DNA from 2 places in the Paenibacillus sp. 1-18 genome. Region 2 is predicted to be linked to the other one. Evidence: riboswitches for the same ligand, from Rfam matches in the RefSeq annotation. Region 2 holds a riboswitch; the other holds the start of a gene.
What was found. Region 2 has a riboswitch for FMN ahead of L693_RS0125760 (DMT family transporter). Riboswitches for the same ligand answer to the same signal wherever they lie in the genome.
Positions count from the first base shown of each region.

Region 1: another riboswitch for FMN. It lies ahead of ribE (riboflavin synthase); the one in region 2 lies ahead of L693_RS0125760 (DMT family transporter).

Region 1 covers NZ_ASSB01000376.1:32,470-40,653, forward strand. The annotation lists gene L693_RS0125350 (DUF2953 domain-containing protein) at 1-347, opposite strand, end outside; gene scpB (SMC-Scp complex subunit ScpB) at 481-1,089, opposite strand; gene L693_RS0125360 (segregation and condensation protein A) at 1,058-1,852, opposite strand; gene ribH (6,7-dimethyl-8-ribityllumazine synthase) at 2,025-2,489, opposite strand; gene ribB (3,4-dihydroxy-2-butanone-4-phosphate synthase) at 2,519-3,202, opposite strand; gene ribE (riboflavin synthase) at 3,262-3,927, opposite strand; FMN riboswitch at 4,257-4,429, opposite strand; gene L693_RS0125385 (IDEAL domain-containing protein) at 4,498-4,965, opposite strand; gene L693_RS0125390 (thiamine pyrophosphate-dependent enzyme) at 5,187-7,475, opposite strand; gene L693_RS0125395 (2-oxoacid:acceptor oxidoreductase family protein) at 7,475-8,184, opposite strand, start outside.
Region 2 covers NZ_ASSB01000381.1:4,546-12,729, reverse strand. The annotation lists gene L693_RS0125780 (response regulator transcription factor) at 1-617, shown strand, start outside; gene L693_RS0125775 (sensor histidine kinase) at 619-1,563, shown strand; gene L693_RS0125770 (ABC transporter ATP-binding protein) at 1,665-2,588, shown strand; gene L693_RS0125765 (ABC transporter permease) at 2,581-3,276, shown strand; FMN riboswitch at 3,352-3,496, shown strand; gene L693_RS0125760 (DMT family transporter) at 3,673-4,620, shown strand; gene L693_RS0125755 (methyl-accepting chemotaxis protein) at 4,889-6,919, shown strand; gene L693_RS0125750 (carboxylesterase/lipase family protein) at 7,108-8,184, opposite strand, start outside.

The sequences.
Region 1 (8,184 bases), on a different contig from region 2:
AACCATCGGTGCAGAGCTTTCGTTCCTTTGAGTAAAACTCGTACATCGTGTATAAATTGCTTAATTTTATCTGCATTAATATTTCCACTATCCACGGAAGCATCAGTTTTATGTATGTTTTTGTCGCGGTCAAGCCGATAAAGAAGCCCTTTTTGCAAGCTTGCTATCAGAATAGCCGGAATATCATAATTGATTTTGATTAACCCGTACAGAAATCTGATCTCCAGATGCGCCCGATCATCATTGTCATGCTTGGCAATATCCAGCTTCCACCGGATACGAGAGAGCAAAATAGCCAGCACAAGTAATATGATGACGATGACGGCGATACCGATCCATTTCCACACTGGCGAGTCCTCCCTGCCTTTTTCTATGGATATACCATGGTAAAAATAGTATGGCTCTTTCCCGGAAAATCATGCATCCCAAAATGCCAAACAGCCAGTTCCCCTCTGCGAGAACTGGCTGTTTCCTTCTATATCAGGGTTCAAGATCCGAATCGTTTGCAGCAGGCTGACTGCTCTCCAGACGCTCGAACAATAATTGTGTCTCTTCCTCCAAATTGTCCGAATCCTCGAATATCTCTGGTTGGGGTAGATCCGTGAGAGAGCCTAGACCGAAATAATCCAAAAATGATTTCGTCGTTCCATATAATATCGGTCGACCAATGGCTTCGGCCCGACCTTTTTCCTCAATAAGCTCCTTGTTGACCAGTGTATGTATGGCCCGCTCGGATTTGACGCCCCGAATATCTTCGATTTCGACTCTTGTAATGGGCTGGCGATAGGCAACAATGGCCAGTGTTTCCAAAGCGGCTTGAGACAGTGAGGCACGTGCCGGAGAGTAGGCAAGCTTTTCAAAGTAGGGTGCATGCTCAGGTAATGTTGCAAGTTGATAATTCCCGGCGATACGGACAAGTTGCAGACCTCTTCCTCCCTGCTCCATGTCCTGCTTTAAATCCTCCAGACTTTTTTCAACAAGCTCTTGCTGCTGCTCTACAATGTCGGCGATCTGCTTGGCGGACAATCCTTCCTCTCCCGCAAGAAACAACAGCCCCTCAATAATTGATTTCAGCTTCAGATAGTCCATTAACCCGTAAATCCCCTCTCCACTCCATTACAATATCATCGAAAATCTTCTCCTGATAACAGAAAATTTGCTTCATTTTCATCAGCTCGAGAATAGCCAAAAAGGTTACAACCACTTCATGCCGGTACATATCCTCATGCATCAGCTTGGAAAACAGAAAGCGCCCCCCTGTCCCGAGTCCCTCTAACACCCCGACAACCTGGCGGATACGGTCCTTGACTGAAATTTCATCGCGGTGGACACGAGTTACCGTCGTACGTCGTTCTGCTTTACGCAATGCACGCTGAAAGGCCGCGACCAAATCGCTTGTATGCAGCCCGTGCACCGGATTTACGGGTTCGGTGGGCAGGAATGTACTCAGATCTTCCGGCTCTTTACCGTAGATCAGACTCCGTTCCCATTCACGTTCACTCAGATGGCGAGCAATCCCTTTATATTTACGGTACTCCACCAGCTTGCGGACCAGTTCCTCGCGCGGATCATAATCCTCTTCTTCATAAAAGTCCAAATCGTCATATTCCATCACAGGTGGTTTGGGAAGCAGCAATTTACTCTTAATGGATAAGAGTGTCGCCGCCATCACCAGAAACTCGCTCGTAATGTCCAGTTCCAACTCCTGCATACTGTGCAAAAAAGCCATATACTGATCCGTAATATCACTAATCGGAATATCCTGAATGTCGATCTCGGCTTTATCAATCAGATGCAAAAGCAGATCCAGCGGACCTTCGAATGTTTCCAGCTTGTAATTTACGACTGTCAATGTGCTTCCCCCTGCCTTACTCCAATCATCATTCAACAATACCTTTCCCCATAGCACTTATGCTTTACGTTATCAATCCCTCTTTCTGTAGTATATACGTCATCGCCTTGCTTAACAATCCAATCCCTTTTTCGCTTAGCATTATGCCATTCTTATTCAGTTGCTCATATCATTAAAATTGCTTGCCCAAGTTCGCCATTTCAATCGCAGCCAGTGCAGAATCCCAACCCTTATTACCAGCCTTCGTTCCTGCACGCTCAATAGCCTGCTCAATATTTTCTGTAGTCACAACACCGAAAATAACGGGTATGCCCGTTTTCAGATTGATTGCTGCCACTCCTTTGGCCACTTCGTTGCAGACAATATCATAATGTGAAGTAGAACCACGGATCACGGTGCCCAGTGTAATAACAGCATCATATTTGCCGCTTGCAGCCATTTTTTGTGCGATCAATGAAATTTCAAAAGCACCAGGAACCCAGGCCACATCAATCTCATCTTCCCTTGCCCCGTGTCGTTGAAGTGCGTCAATTGCACCGCTTAACAGCTTGCTCGTAATAAATTCATTAAATCTTCCTACCACAATACCATATTTCAAACCATCCGATACAAGATTACCTTCCAGAAAACGTGCCATGCTTATCAACCTCTCTTTTTTAAAATGATTTACAACGATAAACGACGACGGTAGTCAATTAAATCCTGAATACTGATCAGCTTCAGCTCATACTGCTTGGAGATCACCATCAAATCTGGCAGACGGGCCATTGAGCCATCTTCCTTGATAATTTCGCAAATAACTCCGGCGGGCTTGAAGCCGCTAAGTCGGGCCAGATCGACTGCCGCTTCTGTATGACCTGCACGCTGCAAAACACCGCCATCGCGGGCAATCAGCGGGAACATGTGGCCAGGCTTGCGGAAATCGCCTGCTACGACTGTTTCGTCGGCCAAGGCGCGTACGGTTAAGGAACGCTCGGCTGCCGAAATACCAGTCGTTGTCTTTATATGATCAACCGAAACGGTAAAGGCTGTGCCGTGGAAATCTGTATTTTGCTTCACCATTGGGTGCAATTCCAACGCCTCGGCTCTTTGCTGTGTAATCGGCACACAGACCAACCCGCGACCTGCAGTGATCATGAAATTAATGACCTCGGGGGTTGCTTTTTCAGCCAATGCAATAAAATCACCTTCATTTTCGCGCTGTTCATCATCCACTACGATAACTACTTTACCGTTCTTCAAATCCTCCAAAGCTTCTTCGATGGAATCCAAACGAATCTCTTCGTCCAACTCCGCCCCATCGTGTTCCACTACTTCAGTCGTAGAACTTGTTTGACTCCCTCTATCCATAGCACTGTCCTCCTCATTTCTTGTGCTTAAGTGCTCCGTAACAGATGTACCATTCCATATCAGGCAAAGCCGTGCTTCGCCAAGTAGTCCAGACTGATAGGAGCTTTTTCTGCTCCCTCCATCGCCGCTAAGCCTCTGTAATTCAAAAGCTGTTCCACATATTTGCCCAATATGTCACATTCAATATTGACGGTGTCCCCCTCACGTTTGGCTTGTAAGGCTGTCTCGGATAAGGTATGAGGGATAATGGATACGGCAAAGGTATCTCCTGTGCGCTGGGCGACTGTGAGGCTGATGCCATCAATTGTGATCGAACCTTTGAGAAGAATATATTTAAATAATGCTTGATTAGAAGGCGCAACTTCGAACACAACCGCATTCTGGTCTGATGTCACCCGGCGAATCGTACCCGTTCCATCCACATGTCCCTGTACAATATGTCCTCCGAACCTTCCATACGCCGCCATCGCCCGTTCCAGATTAACTCGGCTGCCGGACTTGAGTTCTCTCAGATTGCTGCTGCGAAAGGTTTCCGGCATGACATCAACCTTAAAATCCTTAACCCCGATCTGTATCGCCGTTAGACAAACACCATTCACGGAAACACTGTCTCCTATTTTCAAATCACCCAAGACAACGGAGCCCTCAATACCCAGTACCATCGCTTCTCCGCTTTTTGAAATCGTTTGAATGCGTCCCACTTCCTCGACCAACCCGGTAAACATAGCTTCACTCCTTTCCATCTCGTTTCAGTTTATCCCCAATTCATCAGTCGTAAGCGCAAAAAAACCCCAGCACGGAATCTATCCGTCGTGGGGGTGATGAGAGTCAAATTACAGTCTACAAGAAGCAATCCATATGCATAACTGAAATCTTACGAATAATACGTATGCCAATAAAAAGCATGACTACGATACAAGCCAATGCGTTCAGAACAGCTACGGAAAAGAAAGCTAAAAAAGCCGTCGTCCGATGCTGCATTACAACGAAATAAGCCGTACGTACATTTACGTATGCTAAAAATCGGCACATGTCACGTCATGCACATGCGCTCTGTATCCTTCTCCCATCCAGACTATACTGTCGGTCCCGGAATTGCACCAGGTCCACCTTCTGCTAATCGTTCAGCATCCGGGTCACGGACTAAGTCGTGCTGTTATCGCAAAAGCAATCCACAAGCACGTCATCACCGCCGGTGGGGAATTTCACCCCGCCCCGAAGGATCTTGCTCTTATTCAATTGAATTAACATTAAACTTGTTACGTATTTTAGCACCGACCTCTAAAAAAAGCAAGTTATCGGATAGATGCTCCTGCCTTTGTTTTAACATATTGACTGGAGAGTTCTTCAAACCAGGCTTTATCATTCATATGAAGGGCAAGATCAATCAGGTCAGCCAGTTCTTCCAGGCCGAGCTGCGTAGCATGGTCAAAGGTTATAACCGCTGAAGCCGTAGGTTCGTGGCCGCCTTCAGAGCTTGCATCATAATCTAACCGCACCTCAACATGCCCGTCAATAAACTCACATTTTAGAAAATAAATAATTTCACACATTAATATCGGACGCACCTGCGTCTCCAATACGCAATCCATCACCTTGGCGGAATAATGCTGATTAGTCAATGTAAATTTATGTTCTGTCCCCGCCAGTGATGCCCGTCCAAAGTCATCTGTAAATTTCAGCTCCACGGGCTTAATGTTCATGACCTTGGGGATTTGCTTTTTTATAATTTCGATTATTTCAACTGTATTCAGCTTAATCATACCTGCACCTCATTGCATCTAAAAATTCAGAAGAAGACTCTTATTTATTCATTTTCATATAGGCCTCCACTCCTATATCGGAAATCATTACCTGATTTTTTATGCTTCATCCCATAAACGACAAAAAAGATTCTTCACGCAACAAGCGCAAAGAATCTTTTTGGAATCGGTATCTATACATCTTCTAACAATGTTTAAAATGGATTATGCAATGAAGCGGATTAAAGCTCCGAAATTTCATGTTTCTTTTTCAAAATGGTCCAGCGGCGTTCAATTTCTGCTTCAAAGGCAGCCAACGTAGCTTCCTCTTTAAGTAAATGCTTTGTTTTCCCCATTAATTTCAGCCACTCTGCAGCTGGAATCCGTTTTCCCTTGTCTTCCGGATTGTACGTAATCGTCGTACTGCCCTGCTCAATTTCGTACAATGGGAAGAAGCACGACTCGACAGCGGCCCCCACAATGCTGGTGCCCAGCCGATCTTCCGATTTCCAGTTCAGCGGGCAGGCACACAGGATTTTTCCATAGGCCGTTCCCACATTATTTGCATACCATTGCGCCTTGGCCGCTTTGCGCAGCATATCCTGCGGATGGCTTTCAGCCGCCGTGAAGGCATACGGGATATTGCAGGCGGCCATGATTTGCACAGTGTCCTTGTGATGCCCTTGCTTGCCTTTTTGCATCTTCCCTACACCCGACGTACTGGTCATATGACCGACCGGAGTCGAATACGATTGCTGCGAACCTGTGTTCATGTATCCCTCGTTATCATATTCCAGCATGATCAGCTTATGATTGCGCAGAGCCGCACCAATCGCGGAGCCCATGCCAATATCCATCCCGCCATCGCCACTGATCATAATAAAGGTCGGATCATCGGACATCTCAATCTCATTGCGGCGCTTCATCTCCAAGTAAGCTTCCAGTGCTCCCGAAAGTGTAGCTGCTCCATTTTGAAACAGGTTGTGGATCATCGGTTGCTTGTGTGATGTATAAGGATAACCTGTTGTGACCACATAGACGCAGCCTGTCTGGAACAATACAACAATATCGCCCTCAATCCCTTTGAAAAACAGCTCGAGCGCAGATAATGCTCCGCAGCCCGGACAAGCCCCGTGACCCGGTGTAAGACGACGTGGCTTGGTCGTCAGCGAACGCAGCGGTGGTACCTTGACCTTGAGCTTGCCAGTCGCCTCGTCCGGCGTGACCTGAATCAGTCCCGTGCGGTACGCATCACCCCGTGGCGGCTGCATGACCTGCGGCATCACCTTATCCGGTGAACCCGGATGAATGCCGTAATAATCAAATGGCTTCTCCGCACGACCGGCCTCTGCCGCCTCGATCGCCAGCTGGAAGAACGCCTCTGCGTCTTCCGCATAAAAATCCTTGCCGCCAAGGCCAAAAATGCGGCACAATACAGTCGTCTTGTTCAGCGGGTCCTCCTGCAAAGCCGCCTTGATTTCGTGCGTTAAATTACCGCCATCGGCGCCATACGAATCCGCACGCTCGCCAACCACCAGCGCCTTGACGTGGCGCAGTGCCTCACGCAGCTGCGCGGCCGGGAATGGCCGGATGATATTCGGACGAACGACTCCGGCCTTAATGCCGCGCGCGCGGAGCTGATCCGCCACGTCCTTGGCCGATTCAGCCGCCGAATTCAGCAGGAATACCGCAACCTCGGCATCTTCCATATGATAAAGATCCAAAATCGGATATTCCCGACCGGATAATGAGGCATATTCAGCCGCAACCTGCTCATATACTCCTTCAGACCGTCTTAATGCCTCAGACAGCTGGGCGTGATTGTTCGTCAGATCATCGCCATTCATATGGGCGCCTACCGTGACCGGATGATCAAAATCCAAAATATTCGCATAATTCAGGTTGGGATTCGGCCCCACAAAATCCCGAACCGTCTCCGCGTCGGCAAAATATTGCACTCTGCGCTTCTGATGTGAAGTATAAAAACCGTCATAAGCAACCATCACAGGCAAACGAACATCGCTGTGCTCCGCAATTTTCAAGGCCATGATATTCATATCATATACAGCCTGCGGCGTGCTTGCCGTCAAAATCACCCAGCCCGTATTCAGACCGTAATACAGATCCGAATGATCCCCCCGGATATCCAACGGGCCGCTGACTGCGCGTGTCACCAGATTCATCACCATAGGGAAACGGGTACCGGACTGAACAGGCAGCTGCTCCAGCATGTACAGAAAGCCCTGTGAACTGGTGGCGTTGACCACTCTTGCACCCGCTGCTGCGGCACCATAGCATATCCCTGCCGATCCGTGTTCTCCATCCGCTGCGACCAGCTTGATGTTATGCTGACCTCTCGTTCTCATCTGATCCAGATACTGCGCCACCTCAGTCGACGGAGTGATCGGAAAATATCCCATCATATGATAATTGATTTGCGCAGCCGCTGTAGCTGCCATTTCATTACCGGATTCGAACGTGGTCACTTGTGCGGCGCCTGTTTGTTTAAGCTCCTCCTCCAGTTTCGCCATTACATACGACCTCCTTCATATACCGGAAATTGGTGGGCAACTCGATGCTGTTCCGCCCATCCCCATTGCTCGCGCCGCGAGCTTAACGCTCCCGAAGGGCAAATATCTACGCATTTCAGACAACCTTTACAGTACTGGTAATCAATCCCTTGCAAAAATGGCATCATTCTTCCGCGTTTGTCTGCTTGCTCTTCCCACACAAAACAGTAATCCGGGCAAATCGAATCACATTTGGCACATTGAGTACATTTATCAGCTTCATACTCAGGCACATAACCTTGACGCGAGCCACTAACATCCCTCGTCATACTGTTCCCCTGTGTGGCAATAACGCCCCCCAATGCTTGTGTTTCATAACCCAGCAAAGGCTGTGGTCGTTCAAAAATCCGATCCTGCGCGTCACTGGTAACTGGATATACGTGTAGCTCCATTTCGTCAAAACCACGGTTGAATGTACGCAGATTAGGCTCCACCAGCTGTGGATTTTTCTTTTCAAATGTACTGCGAATAACCGATCTCATCGCTTCCGGGTCTAAAAAATCACATACACGGAACAAGGCGCCGAGCATGGACGTATTCAGTTTGGTTCGCTCCTCCAGTGCGATGCCCATCGCATCCACTACCGCCAGTGTACCGGATACCAGTCCCAAATCTGCCCGTATTTCCTCTGCCGGTCGGGTAGAATTGACTACAACAATCCCATCAGCTG
Region 2 (8,184 bases):
CGACCGCCTATGACGGAGAAGAAGGGCTTGCTGCCTTTGAACGTCACACCTATGATCTGGTGCTAGTGGATTTGATGATGCCGAAGGTGGATGGCATGGAAGTAATCCGCCGAATCCGTACCAGCAGCGCGGTGCCGATCCTGATTATGTCAGCGAAGGACAGCGACGTGGATAAAGCGCTTGGACTGGGATTTGGTGCGGACGATTATGTCGCCAAGCCCTTTTCGATGTTGGAAATGACCGCACGGATTCAATCCGCCATCCGCAGATCTACTACATATGCCCGTCAGCAGCAGGAGGAACAACCAAAAGCACAAGCTTTGAGCTACGGCGATCTGCATATTGATTTCGATCATTTTACAGTCATTCGCAATGAGAATGAATTACAGTTAACAGCCAAAGAATCCGACATTCTCAAGCTGTTCGTAACCAATCCGAACCGTGTATTTACGAAGGCGCAATTATACGGATTTATCTGGAAAGAGGATTATATGGGCGATGAAAACGTGATTAACGTCCATATTCGCCGCCTGCGTGAGAAAATCGAAGAAGATCCCTCCCACCCTGTCCACATTAAGACTCTTTGGGGCATTGGCTACAAATGGGAGAACGGCTGATATGAACATCGAGAACATTTCGGAATGGATTGTCGTCGTCATCATGTCGGTCGTTATTGTATGGCTCTGGCGGGAGCGTGTGGCCTATAAACGCAGTATTAAGGATGTCCGAACCCTACTAGAGCGGATTGTGACGGTGAACCATGCGGAGAAGCTGCTATATGTCACAGGTGACGCTGAACTGCAACGACTCATGACCGAAATCAACCGTTTGCTGGATCTGAATCTTAGGGTGTCGGCGGACTACAGCCGAAGCCAAATCGCCATGCGTAAAATGATTTCGAACATTTCGCACGATCTCAAGACCCCGCTTACGGTTGTGCTTGGATATGCCGAGATGCTGGATGGTGATCCGAATATTTCGCCGGAAGAACGCACAAAGCTGCTATCCAGAATTCATCAAAAAACAAACGAAGCGATTGAGCTGATCGGCAGCTTTTTTAGCTTGGCGAAGCTGGAGGCCCATGATACGGACATTCCACTGACACGGCTGGAGGTAGGAGAACTGTGCAGACGCAGCATTTTAGATTTTTATGATCTGCTGACCGCACAGGGATTTGCTGTGCATATTGATATCCTGGAGCATCCTGTTCATGCCTTGGGGAACGAAGAAGCGATTGGGCGGGTACTGAACAATCTGATTTCTAATGCGATTCGCTACGGGGCTGACGGTCGAACGTTGGGACTGACTCTAACGGAACAGCACGACACAGTGCGTATAGAAGTATGGGATCGTGGCAAAGGCATACAGGAGCCAGAGCAGGACAAGGTTTTTGAGCGCATGTACACACTTGAGGATTCGCGCAATAAGGCGGTACAAGGCAGTGGACTGGGACTTACGATTGCCAAACGCCTGGTCGAGGCGATGAACGGGGAGATTCAATTGACCAGCAGGCCTTACGAGCAGACGGTCTTCTCTTTTACTTTGAGGAAAATCAGCTATTAACTATTGATTGAACTTAATAAATTTGTAAGAAACACGAAAGAGAAATGAACATTTCACCCTTTATTCTTGAACTATCAACAGTATACGAAGGGAGAACATCCATGACTTACATATTACGCACACATCAGCTGACCAAAGCCCTGAAGGGCAATGAAATTGTAGCAGGGGTCAGTATGAATGTCCGAAGAGGGGAAACCTATGGCTTTCTCGGTCCCAATGGAGCGGGCAAAACAACGATGATGAAAATGATTACGAACCTGCTCAAGCCGACATCAGGTGAGGTTGAATTGTTCGGTGAAAAATTAACGCCAAAATCGTACCATCTGCTCGGACGGATGGGTTCGATTATTGAATACCCGATTTTTTATGACAGGCTGACGGCCCAGCAAAATCTGGAGCTGCATTGTGAATACATGGGTTATTATAACAAGCAGGCTGTTCAGGATGCACTGGAGCTGGTGGACTTGCGAAACGCGGGTGACAAACCGGTAAAGGACTTTTCATTAGGGATGAAGCAGCGTCTCGGGATTGCCCGAGCCATTGCAACCAAACCGGAACTGCTGATACTGGATGAACCGATTAATGGTCTGGACCCGGTGGGAATTAAGGAAATTCGTCAGTTATTCCACATGCTGTGCAAGGAATACGGGATGACCCTGCTCGTATCCAGTCATATTTTAGCGGAAATTGAGCAGATTGCGGATACGGTGGGCGTGATTAATCACGGGCGGCTGATTGAGGAAGTGTCGATGGAACAGGTGCGGGAAGCCAATACCGAATACATCGAATTTATGACCAACGATTGCAAAAAGGCAGTCTACGTCCTCTCCCATCATCTGAATCTGCATAACATTCGGGTACTGAGCGAGCAAAGTGTACGTATTTACGATACAAGTGTATCACAAAAGCAAATTACGAAAACCCTCATTATAAATGATGTAGAGGTGGATTCCATTTATCAGAAAAACAGTACGCTGGAAGACTACTTTTTGCGTCTGCTAAATGGAGGTGATCTCCATGCTTAAATTAATGCAGCTGGAGCTGAAAAAATTTCATCTGGCAGGATATATCCGTTCAGCCCTGATCGCCAATGTCTGCATTCTTGGGCTTACCTGCCTCATTGCGCAGACCACCCAAAGTGAAGGTATACACGAATTTGCACAGTACACTCAGATTCTGGATCTCATGGACAATTTGGTCAGGGCCACTTTTATCGTGTTTTCCTCTGTTCTGCTGTGCCGCTTTATTGTAGGCGAATTTAAGACCAAATCAATTACCATCTTGTTCATGTATCCGATTCACCGCAAAAAGCTGATGATTGCCAAACTCCTGGTCGTGTTACTGTTTACATTCCTGTCCATAATTGTATCGGAAATTGTCCTTACGGCTGCCATTCATCTGCTTAACCAGTTTGTCGTTATTGTACCAGATCAACTTACGCTTGCTGTACTGGGCCAGCAATCAGCACGGACACTGATGAATGCCGTTGCCGCCAGCTTTATGGGACTGGTTCCGCTGTATATGGGAATGCGAAGATATTCTGTTCCCACAACCATTGTAACCTCCATCCTGATTGTGGCATTGCTTTTCTCCAATAATAACGGCGCTATGCTTAGCTCTATTGCGCCTGTGCAAATCGGATTTTCTGTGCTGGGAATGCTTGTGGCTTATGCAGCAATCCGCCGCATTGAGTATAAGGATATTACCTCGTAATACGGGTACACACATTTTTCACTGGACTCCATTCCAAAACAGGTATATCCTATAGGAGAAATTAAAAAACGGAATAAGGATCTTCGGGGTAGGGTGTGATTCCCAACCGGCGGTATGGCTCATGGAGCTAAGCCCGCGACTCTGTATCCGGCAACAGGATACGGACTGATTTGGTGAGATGCCAAAGCCGACGGTAAAGTCCGGATGGAAGAAGATCGAAGCATAAACATGCCGTGAGTCGATGAGTGCTGCCTGAGTGTTTTGGTTTGGCAGCAACTTCATTTAACTTGCATCAAGCGGCAAGTTTATTTGATCAACCCCCGTCTTGCATGGCCTCTCGCCATGGACGGGGGTTTTTGTGCCACCGGTCCTGTATTCGCAAGGAGCTAAATGAATATGAGTCAATCAACAACTGTACTAACTTCCAAAGGTTTTGATCGTAGCTCCCATATGAAAAGTAGTTTTTGGCTAGTCGCGATTGGAGCGGCCTTGTGGGGTGCTGACCCGCTGTTTCGTATTATTTTGTTAAAATCATTCACCTCAGCCCAAATTGTACTGATGGAGCATGTGCTGCTTTTTGTTGCTTTGGGACCGATCCTGTGGAAGCATCGTGAGGAGCTTAAAGCAGTACGGCTTCGTCAGGTTTTGGCGATTTTGTTCGTCTCGTGGGGCGGCTCAGCTTTGGCCAGCGTGATTTTCACCATGGCACTCAGCAACGGTGATCTGAATGCCGTTCTTTTACTCCAAAAGCTGCAACCGCTGGTCGCCATTATCCTGGCACGCATTATTTTGAAGGAAATGCTGCCGCGTAATTTTGGAATTCTCATTATTATCGCTTTATTGGGGACGTATCTTCTTACCTTCGGCTGGTCGCTCCCCTTCGGGCATGCTCGTGATTTTGTCCAGGTCGGCAGTCTGCTGGCACTGGGAGCGGCAGTATTATGGGGCGGTTCGACAGTTATGGGAAGCTATTTGCTGCGCTCGATAAAATATGAGACGGTAACTTCCCTGCGCTTCATGGTGGCGCTCCCTCTGCTGATTGTCCTCACCTCTGTGGAGCATGCGCCGTGGAATATGCCTACCGGTACATGGGCGGGCGCAGCCGTAATTATCAATCTGTTATTGCAGGCACTGCTTCCGGGTCTTCTCAGCCTGCTGCTGTATTACAAAGGCTTAAGCACGACCAAAGCGTCCTATGCCACCATGGCGGAATTAAGCTTTCCAATGGTCGGTGTCGTGATTAACTGGATCGCATTCCAGCAAATTGTTACCATAGCACAACTGACTGGTTTTATGCTTATCTGGATTACGCTGTTTATGATTTCACGTCAGCAAAAAAACTAATAAGTTCTTACCCATTTCATCACTTATTTAAGTCAAATTGTTCAAGTCAAATCATTCAAGCCAAATCGCGATGATGCTTTTGCGTCTCCGATTTGTTTTTTTTTGTATAAGCATTAATACATAATATGCTACTTTTGAACTATTTTTAAATAAAAACGATTAAAACATGCAACTATTCCTCGTTTTCCATACATTACATCTATAAAATTCATAGTTTTTTGTCGAATAAAACAATGTAGTGATCAACAGACACAGAGGAGCAAGAACTATGACTAACGCAAAACAAACAATTCCATGGTGGACCAGGTTTCTCAGACAGTTTTATTTAATGAGAACAAGATTGATTGTAGCTTTTTTGGCTGTCTTATTGATTCCAAGTGCACTTATTGGATACTTTTCTTATGAAGGTGCTACAACGCAACTCAGTCAGCAAATGAGCGGTTCTGTGTACACGAATCTGTATCTGATTCGAAGCAATGTCAATCAGTATGTAACGCCCATTATGAAGGATGTGGACGTGCTTGCCACTGAAATCAAGTCTGATTCCATTGCTTCCGACGAAGATGCCCTTCAGAAAAAATTGAATGTTATCGTCAAGGCTCATCCCGAGTTGGATGCTGCGCTCCTCGGCAATACGAAAGGACAATACATTCGTACGCCGAATAAAAAGGAGGCCGATTATGATCCAAGGGAGAGAAAATGGTACAAAAACGCGATGCAGGAGAAGGGCAAAGTATTTGTCAGTGTTCCAGCTGTCAGCGTCACGACAGGGAATTTAGTGGTTAATTTATCGAGAACACTGGAGGACGGTCAAGGAGCTATTTCCCTGGCTTTGAATCTGGACAAGATGGGTCAAAACCTGCAATCTGTTAAGATTGGCGAACGCGGAGGACTCTTTATTGTTGATTCTAATCATAAAATTGTGTCTGGAGCTGGAGCAGCCTTTAACAATTCAGGCAAAAAACCGACAGACACCATTGAAGGACTTCCCGAAGTAGAGAAAAACGCTGAAAATGATACTCCTTCCATATCACAAATTAAATTTATGAATAGAGACGTATTGGCCTTTACACTCAAGGACCCTGTTACCGGGTGGAACATTGTCGCACTGTCGGATCTGGAGGATTACAGTGACGCTTCCCGACCGATTTTGAAGCAAAGCCTGATTGTGATTGTTATTTCCGTACTGATCGCTGCTATTATCATCGCGCTCATGATTCGCTCGTTCCTGATTCCGCTGCGCAAGCTGCAAGCAGGGACACGTATCGTCCGTGATGGAAATCTGACCGAGCGTGTTAATCTGTCCAGTAAGGACGAGTTCGGCGAGCTGGCACAGAATTTTGATCAGATGACACATGCCCTGCACACCATGGTTTCCGAGGTCAATCAAACGTCCTCCCGACTTGCATCCTCTTCCCTGATGATCAAGGAAAGCACGGAGCAAACGACCGAATCTGTACAGCATGTAGCGGAAACCGTCATGGAATCGGCCGAAAATGCGGCCACCAGCGCCGAGGCATCCGAGCAAACCGCTAATGCCGTTGAAGAAATGGCCAAGGGTGTCAGCACCATTGCCGAATCAGCAAGCTCCATCGTAGACTCAGCAGGACATACCGAGGATGATGTTGCTCAAGGCAGCAAAATGATTAGCAATGTACGGACACAGATGGACCGTATTCTGGAAGCCGTAAGCCAAACGGCCAGTCTGATGGATGAGCTGTCACAGCTCTCCGATGATGCCAAGCAGATGAATAGTGCTATTGCTGCCATTGCCAAGCAAACAAACTTGTTGTCCCTGAATGCATCCATTGAGGCTTCCAGAGCAGGCGAAGCCGGGCGTGGATTTGCCGTTGTCGCTGTAGAAGTACGCAAGCTATCGGAGCAATCCAAGGAAAGCGCGGATTCCATCAGTCAGATTATTACGCAGATGCTGGATCTGATTCAACGCTCTACCGCTACAATGAACGGCAATGTTCGTAGCCAGGTAGGCGAAGGATTGCGCATCAGCCAGGATGCAGAAGGTGCCTTTGCGAATATTGAGCGCTCCACATCTCATATCGTGGAGCAAATTCAAAGCGTATCCGCGGCTGCTGAAGAAATTTCGGCCAGCACGGAAGAAGTCTCGGCTACGGTGACCCATTTGGCAAGTCTGTCCCGCAGCTCGGCGGACAGTTCACAGACTACATCTGCTGCCGCTCAGGAGCAGATGGCGGCAATGGAGGAAATCGCCTCTTCATCTCAAGAGCTGTCCAGAATGGCACAGGATTTGCAAGAACTCGTGAAGCGATTCAAGATTTAACTTCCACATCACATTGTTGCGATTCCATGCAAGTTAAGGATAGGCAACGATCCATCGGTTCTGTTTAACTAAAACAAGCCTTCGTCCGTATACGAGGGATTGACCCCTGTCTCACTAACAAGGTCAGTTCCTCATTACGTGCGAGGGCTTTGTTTTTATATGTTGAATGATCGTATCTTGTTGTCAACTTATATGTTCATCTGCCCGGTTAACTGACGCCGTTTGTCCCCTTGCGGGTCATGCTCCACCGTGATGCCCTGATGAAAAATGGCAGTGGCCCGTTCTTCCCTGTCATACGTCGGCCATTCCCTTTCTGGCAGCACAGGCTTTCCAGTACGTGCAAAGGTCACCCAAGCCTGCTGCATATCATGAGCCAACGTCCGCATCGATGGTTGAATATCTAAACCGAGCTTGCCTAGCAGCTCCAGATTATCGAAAACAAACGCAATTTCCGCGCCATGAACCGCTTTTCTAAAGGTAGGATGCCCCTGAAATGTCCAGTCAAAACGATACATCCATACCGGCGCGTATGCTGACTGTGCAGCCGCGAGAGCCAAGGCAGGGCGCCAGAAAATTAGATCGGTCAGCATTTGCGCCTGACCCTCAATCGTACCAGGAAAGGGTTCTATCAGCTCGGCGGCATCCGGCATACCTGTCATCATTTCCAATGCCTGGCTCGCTGTCGTTTTGTCCATGAGATGGGATTCCTTACGGATGAAATAGTCCCCTTCATGCAGGTTCGTTCCAATCAAAACCGACACCTGCTTGGCTGAACCTTGTGCAATCGCAGACAGAGGTACTTCTGGCAAGGTCACCCCGTCAACAACGGGTTGGTAAATCATCGCCATTCCTGGTCGGAGTACTTCATGCGTTTTCGCCATAGCGAGCATCAGCGCGTCGGTCGACAGCGTAAACAACCGCTCAGGATGCTGAGTATCTACACCCAACTGCTGAAGATACATAGCCGTCACTTGCTCAGCCTGTGAAGTCGGCAATACCTGCGACGCCCCGCTCTGTAAGACCGCGCGCTGGAATAAGCCTTCAGCGGCTGGCATCGCCAATAAGGCGGCAATGCTCATCGCGCCCGACGATTCACCGAACACCGTCACCTCATTCGGGTTACCGCCAAAGGCAGCGATGTGATCCCTGATCCATTCCAGTGCGGCAATTTGATCCAGCAGTCCCGCATTCGAGGTCAGACCTTCTCCCCGTGGAGTCAAATGCAAAAATCCTAATGGCCCCAGTCGGTAATTCATCGTAACGAC